Regions from separate parts of the Zavarzinia compransoris genome, predicted to be linked through region 1. Evidence: riboswitches for the same ligand, from Rfam matches in the RefSeq annotation. Region 1 holds a riboswitch; each other region holds the start of a gene.

Evidence for each region. Region 1 has a riboswitch for cobalamin ahead of DKG75_RS16230 (TonB-dependent receptor plug domain-containing protein). Riboswitches for the same ligand answer to the same signal wherever they lie in the genome.
Region 2: another riboswitch for cobalamin. It lies ahead of DKG75_RS21755 (hypothetical protein); the one in region 1 lies ahead of DKG75_RS16230 (TonB-dependent receptor plug domain-containing protein).
Region 3: another riboswitch for cobalamin. It lies ahead of DKG75_RS14230 (TonB-dependent receptor plug domain-containing protein); the one in region 1 lies ahead of DKG75_RS16230 (TonB-dependent receptor plug domain-containing protein).

Annotation. Positions count from the first base shown of each region.
Region 1 covers NZ_QGLF01000004.1:478,929-481,123, reverse strand. Annotated here, with positions in the region: gene DKG75_RS16230 (TonB-dependent receptor plug domain-containing protein) at 1-1,024, opposite strand, end outside; cobalamin riboswitch at 1,258-1,476, opposite strand; gene katG (catalase/peroxidase HPI) at 1,568-2,195, opposite strand, start outside.
Region 2 covers NZ_QGLF01000008.1:65,329-67,523, reverse strand. Annotated here, with positions in the region: gene DKG75_RS21760 (cobalamin-binding protein) at 1-468, opposite strand, end outside; gene DKG75_RS21755 (hypothetical protein) at 468-1,043, opposite strand; cobalamin riboswitch at 1,153-1,340, opposite strand; gene DKG75_RS21750 (alpha/beta fold hydrolase) at 1,398-2,195, opposite strand, start outside.
Region 3 covers NZ_QGLF01000004.1:77,214-79,408, forward strand. Annotated here, with positions in the region: gene bluB (5,6-dimethylbenzimidazole synthase) at 1-543, shown strand, start outside; cobalamin riboswitch at 579-763, shown strand; gene DKG75_RS14230 (TonB-dependent receptor plug domain-containing protein) at 911-2,195, shown strand, end outside.

The DNA of each region.
Region 1 (2,195 bases):
CGAGCGCCGGCGTGTCGAAGCTGTAATCGGTCTGGTAATCATAGGTCGTGCTCTCGCCCTTCGACGACGAGGTGACGGCGCCGTTGCCGAGGTAATCCATCTCGGTGCGGAAATGGGCGAGGCCGAGCTTGTGGCTCCACCGGCCGTCGAGCAGGGACAGGCGGGCCTGGCCGCGGGCGAAGGTCTCGTCCCCGCGCGAGCCGGAATTGGCGTCATAGGCATATTGGTAGACGCTGGTGGTATCGCCCGGGCGCAGGCCGAAATCGTCGTATTCGCCCTTGAAATGGCTGTCGCGGAAGACGACGTCGAAGCCGAGCATCTTCAGGGGATCGAAGCTGGCATTCACATAGGAGGTGATGCCGCGATAGGCGTCGTCCTCGCCGTTGCCGCGCCATTTGGCGGCCGAGGACGTGCCCTCGGTCGTGGTCGCGGTGGTGCCGGCGCGGATCGAGAACCCCTCCCCCGCGGCGGCGGCCGAGACATTGCCGATCACGGTCGCATTGCTGCCGCCCTCGAGGCTGGCCGTGACCGTGGGCGTGCCGCCGCCCTTCTTCGTGATGATATTGATCACGCCGCCGACCGCGTCCGAGCCGTAAAGCGCGCTTTGCGGCCCGCGCAGCACCTCGATCCGCTCGACATCCTGGGTCAGCAGGTGGCCGAAATCGAATTCGGAACTGGAGGCCGGATTGTTGACGACGACACCGTCGATCATCACCAGGGTCTGGTTCCCTTCGGAACCGCGGATGCGGACCTGGGTCTGGTTGCCGATGGTGCCGGTGCGGCTGACCGCGACGCCGGGAATGAGGCGCAGGGCGTCGGAGATCACGCGCACCTGCTTCGCTTCCAGTTCCGCGGCGGTGATGATGGTGACGGCGCTGCCGACCGCGGTCAGCGGCGTCGCTTCGCCGCGATTGGCGCTGACGGAAACTTCCGGCAGAAATTCCGCCTCCTCGGCGCGGGCGCCGGCGACGGCGGCCAGAGCGATGGTCGAGACGGTGGTGAACAAGACCCCAAGCCGCAGCATGATGACCCCCTGCATGCGGGCAGGCGCCGGCCGGAAAATGGGCGCAAGCATCCTGCCCCGTCCGCGGACGCGGACAGACGAACGACAAAGCGCCGCCCCCGGCCGGACGAAAGCCCGGCACGCACAGGATTACAAACGGTCATGGCGAGGCGGAAGGCCCGGCCGCGACGGCACCTATGGACGCATCACCGATACGGATTGGCCCGCCACCCCCGGTTCACCCGACCGGCGGTAAAGTGATGCCCTCGGTGGCAGGTCTCCTGGCTCGCGGATCATGGTGCCGTCCCGTCTTCCCAGCCGGCGCGAAGGCGCGGGGCCAGTGACATGGGGGACGCACTCACCGCTCACAGTTGCGGGGACAGCCACGGCCCGGCGGTTACTGCCGCCTTCCGTCGTTCCCTTTTAATCCGCGCCCCCGAAGGAGCCGCGGAACCACCGAAGCAGAGTTATGTTTATCAGGCGCTGCACCGCCGTCAATGGCGAAGTCGCACCGGAAAAGGCGCACCCCGCCCCGGCGCATGGCCGGGGCGGGGCGGGTCGCGATCACGCCAGATCGTAACGATCGGCGTTCATCACCTTGGTCCAGGCGGCGACGAAGTCGTGCACGAACTTCTCCCCGGCGTCGTCCTGGGCATAGACTTCGGCATAGGCGCGCAGGATCGAATTCGAGCCGAACACGAGGTCGACCCGGGTCGCCGTCCATTTCGCAGCACCGGTCTTGCGGTCGACCACCGCATAGACCCCCTGGCCCGCCGGCTTCCAGGCATAGGCCATGTCGGTCAGGGCGACGAAGAAGTCGGTGGTCAGGGCCCCTGCCCGCTCGGTGAAGACGCCGTGCCGGCTGCCGCCGTGATTGGCCCCGAGGACGCGCAGCCCGCCGACCAGCACGGTCACTTCCGGCGCCGTCAGGCCCATGAGCTGGGCCCGGTCGAGCAGCAGTTCCTCGGCCGCGGGGGCATAGTCCCGCTTCAGCCAGTTGCGGAAACCGTCGTGGATCGGCTCCAGCACCGCGAAGGAGGCGGCGTCGGTCCCGGCATCGGTGGCATCGCCGCGGCCGGGCGCGAAGGGCACGGCGACATCGACACCGGCAGCCTTGGCCGCCTGTTCGATGCCGACATTGCCGGCCAGGACGATGACGTCGGCGACACTCGCCCCCGCTGCCGCCGCGATC
Region 2 (2,195 bases), on a different contig from region 1:
GATGCCGCTGATCATCGGCTCGTCCCATTCCTCGAAATAGACCCGGGGACGATGGTCGAGCCGGGCCGCCGCCGCCCTCGCCGCATCGATGCGGCGGGCGAAGCCGTCGGCCAGGGCCAGGGCCCGCGGCCCTGCCCCGACCATGGCGCCGAGCAGGCGGATCATGTCCAGAATCCCGGCGATGCTGCGCTGGTTGAAGGCGTGAACGGCGATGCCGGCGCGCACCAGATCGGCCACGATCGCCGCCTGGAGATCGGAGAAGGTGAGCACCAGATCCGGCTTCAGGGCCAGGATCTTCGGCATGTCGGCAGAAGTGAAGGCCGAGACCCGGGGCTTGTCGCGCCGGGCCGCCGGCGGGCGGACGCAATAGCCGGAGATGCCGACGATGCGGTCCTCCGCGCCGAGGAGATAGAGGGTTTCCACCGTCTCCTCGGTCAGGCAGACAATCCTTTCCGGCGGAAAGGCCATCAGGCGAAGGCCGGCACTGGCCGGGCGACGAGGCCGAGCGAGATCGCCGCCTGATGGACGACGGCAAGGATCGCCAGCGCCAGCACGTTCATCTGCAGGACATAGCCGACGATGGCGGCGCTGAACGCCCCCTCGCCGTTGCCGATGGCCAGGGCCGAGGCATAGAGCGCAAGCTGCCAGACGACGAATGCGGCAACGAAGCCGGCAAGCCCGCGCACCAGCGCATGGCGGCGCGCCAGCAGGCCCGCCGCCGCGACGGCACCGGCCAGCGACAGCAGCGCGCTGATGCCGATGGCGCCGCCCCAGGCATAGGTCGAGGCGTCATGGGGATAGGACAGCAGGCCGAAGCCGATGGCCTGATTGACCGCCCAGGCCAGGACGACCGCCAACACCGCATCGCGGCGCGACAGATTGAGCGCGGCAATGGCGGCAAGGGCCGCGAAGGGCGTCGCGCAGGCCAGCACCAGCGAGAAGGCCGCACCGGCCAGGGTGATGAAGCCGAGCCACAGCAGGCTGCGGCTGCGGGCGGACAGGCCGGCCAGGGCGCCACCGGACGGAAGGGACGAAACACTCATGAGATCACCTCTTTCCCCACGCATGGGCGATATAGCGGGCGGGGAAAGCGGGCGACGGCGCACGGCCGGGATGAGGCCGGCGGCGACGCCACCGCCGGGACACCCCGCCCGACGACTGGTCTTCACGGCAGGTCTCCTGGCTTGCGGATCGCCGCCCTGGCCGGCCTTCCCGGACCCGGGCGGATCCAGTGGCATGTTCGGTTCGGGCTAGCCGCTTACAGTTGCGGGGGCAGCGCCGGATTTGCACCGGCTTCCCTCTTCGCCCGCCGAGCGGGCACCGGGAAGGCGATCATCTGGCGGCCAAAGCGCCGCCGCTGTCAAGATCGCCGCGCCATGCCGCCGGGGTGGCCCGCTTCAGGGGCAGGCACCGGCAAAGCCGGCGAAGGCGCGGTCGAATTCGTCCGGCTGCTCCAGGAAAGCCGCGTGGCCGGCATCGAAAAGCTGGACCCGGCGGTTCGGCGCCTTGAGCGCCGCAGCCTTCGACCACGACCAGCGCAGCGTCCGGTCCTTGCGGCCCCAGGCATAGAATACCGGCATGGCCAGCGCCGGCACGAGGTGCCGCAGGTCCGCCTGCGGCCTTGCGAAACTTTCCCAGGCCTGGGCCAGGATGCCGGCGACGGCCGGGCCGCCGGCGACGATCTCGTCGCGGCGCCAATCGGCGGCCGGCGCGGGCAGAATCGTCCGGTAATAACGGGCGAACCAGTCGGGAAAGCGGCGGTCGCCGGCGGCGGCACGCGCAAAGCGGCGAGCCATGTGGCGGCAATAGAGACGGGCGACGAGATTGACCGGCGCCAGCCCCCCGGAATCGCACAGCACCAGGCCCCGGACGCGGTCGGGGTGAGCGGCGGCATAGCTGATCGCGGCCGCCCCGCCGATGGAATTGCCGATGACGATGACGCGCGACAGCCCCAAGGCAGCCACCGCCCCGGCGAGAATCCCGGCATAGCGGGCGGCGCTGGCCGGCGCCGCTTCCGCCGGGCTGTCGCCATGGCCCGGCCAGTCCAGGGCCAGAACGGTGAAACGGTCACCCATCCGTTCGGCGAAACGGTCGTAGTCTCGCGCCCCCTGGCCGGTGGCGTGAAGGCAGAGGATCGCCGGTCCCGCCCCTTGCGTCCTGACGGCGATGGTCGCGCCCGCGGCTTGGATATGGTC
Region 3 (2,195 bases), 400 kb from region 1:
GCGCCCGGCCTCTTGGACCATCTGCTGGTGCTGGCCGATCTCGCCCCCTCGGTCGGCAATTGCCAGCCCTGGCGCTTCGTCACCGTCGACGATCCGGCGCGGCGTGCCCGCATCCGCGCCAATTTCGAGCGCGCCAATGCGGAGGCCCTGGCCGATTACGCGGGCGAACGGGCGGCGCTTTACGCCCGTCTCAAACTCGCCGGCCTGGTCGAGGCGCCGGTCCATCTCGCCGTCTTCGCCGACATGGCGCCCGACCAGGGCCAGGGGCTGGGCCGGCGCACCATGCCCGCGACCATCGAGCATTCGGCGACCACCGCCGTCCATACCCTGTGGCTGGCGGCGCGGGCCCATGGCGTCGGCGTCGGCTGGGTGTCGATCCTCGATCCCCTGACCGTGAATGATGATCTCGACTGCGATCCGGGCTGGCATCTGATCGCCTATCTGTGCATCGGCCATCCGGTCGAGGAGCACGAGGACCCGGAACTGGAACGCCACGGCTGGCAGGCCCGCACCCCCCTGGACGGCCGCCGCCTGCGCCGCTGAGCAACGGGATTGACATCTTCCGTGCGCCGCGCTTCAACTGCGCCTGCTTTGGCGGTTCCACCGGATTAAAAGGGAACACGGAAGGCGAAAGCCCTGCCGTGGCTGTCCCCGCAACTGTAAGCGGCGAGCCTGCACCATTCGTCACTGGCCTTTGGGCCGGGAAGACGGTGCAAGGCCATAACCCGCGAGCCAGGAGACCTGCCGCCGAGGGCATCACTCAACCCCGGGCCGGGCGAGCCCAGGGTGCGGTCAACCCGCTGCGGTGATGCGTCATGGACGCTGTCGCGGCGGGGCTTCTCCAGCCCTTCCCCGCACGGCGTCCCTCGATCATCGGTTGCCGCCATCTGGCGGTGCAGGGGGTATGGGCATGTCTTTCGGGGTCAGGGTTTCGCTTCTCGCCGTCGTTTCCGCCGCCGCTTTGCCGGCTTCGGCCCTGGCGGCGGAGGAATTGCCCGCCGTCTCCGTCACCGCCAATCGCGGCGAGCAGACCCCGCTGACCGAGGTGGGCAGCACGGTCACCGTGCTCGACCGGGAATACCTGGAGGCAAAGCAGGTGCGCCTCGTCTCCGACGCGCTGCGCCTCGTGCCCGGGGTTTCGGTCACCCGCACCGGCGTCACCGGCGGCCTGACCGGCGCCGGCATCCGGGGCAGCGAAACCAACCAGACCCTGGTCATGATCGACGGCGTGGTGGTCAACGACCCGGCCGCGGATTCCAGCGTCGATTTCGCCCATATCCCGACCGCCGACATCGAGCGGATCGAGGTGCTGCGCGGGCCGCAATCGGCGCTCTACGGCTCGGACGCGGCCGGCGGCGTCGTCAACATCGTCACCCGCAAGGGCAGCGGCAAGCCGAGCGTCGCCCTCAGCGCCGAAGCCGGCAGCCGGGGCACCGCGGCGGGCGCCCTGTCGTTCAGCGCGGGCGGGGAACAATACAGCATTCTCGCCGGCGTCACCGGCGGCGTTACCTCCGGCTTTTCCTCCGCCGCCGAGGCGCGGGGCAATACGGAACGGGACGGTTACAACAACGGCACCGCCTATCTGAAATTCGCCTATGATCCGCTGCCGGAACTGGGTTTCGACGTCGTCGCGCGCGGCACCGAATTCCGCCGCGAGGGCGACGAGGGCTTCGGCATCGAGCCCGGCACCGGCATCAGCCTGACCCTGGACGATCGCGCCGGCGGCAGCGGGCGGCAGAGCTTCTTCCGCGGCCAGACCCGGCTTTCCCTGCTGGACGGCCGCTGGACCCACCGCCTCGGCATCAGCCGGGCCGACAGCGACGTCGATTACTACGGCGATATCGTCAACGGTGACCCGACCTTCACTACGCGGGGCACCAGCACCCGCTACGACTACCAGACCGATTTCCGCATCGACACGCCGTCCCTTGCCGGCGCCTCCCATGTCTTCACCCTGGCGGCGGAGCGGAAAGAGGACGATGCCCGGATCTGGAGCAGCTTCGGCAGCTATCTCTCGACCTCGATCGACCAGACCGGTTACACCGGGCAATATCAGGTCAGCCTGCTGGACGGCCTCAGCCTGACCGCCGCCTTCCGCCGCGACGAGAACGAGCGGTTCGAGGACGCCAATACCTACCGCCTGACCGCAGCCTATTTCATCGATACGCTTGGCACCAAGTTCCACGCCTCGCACG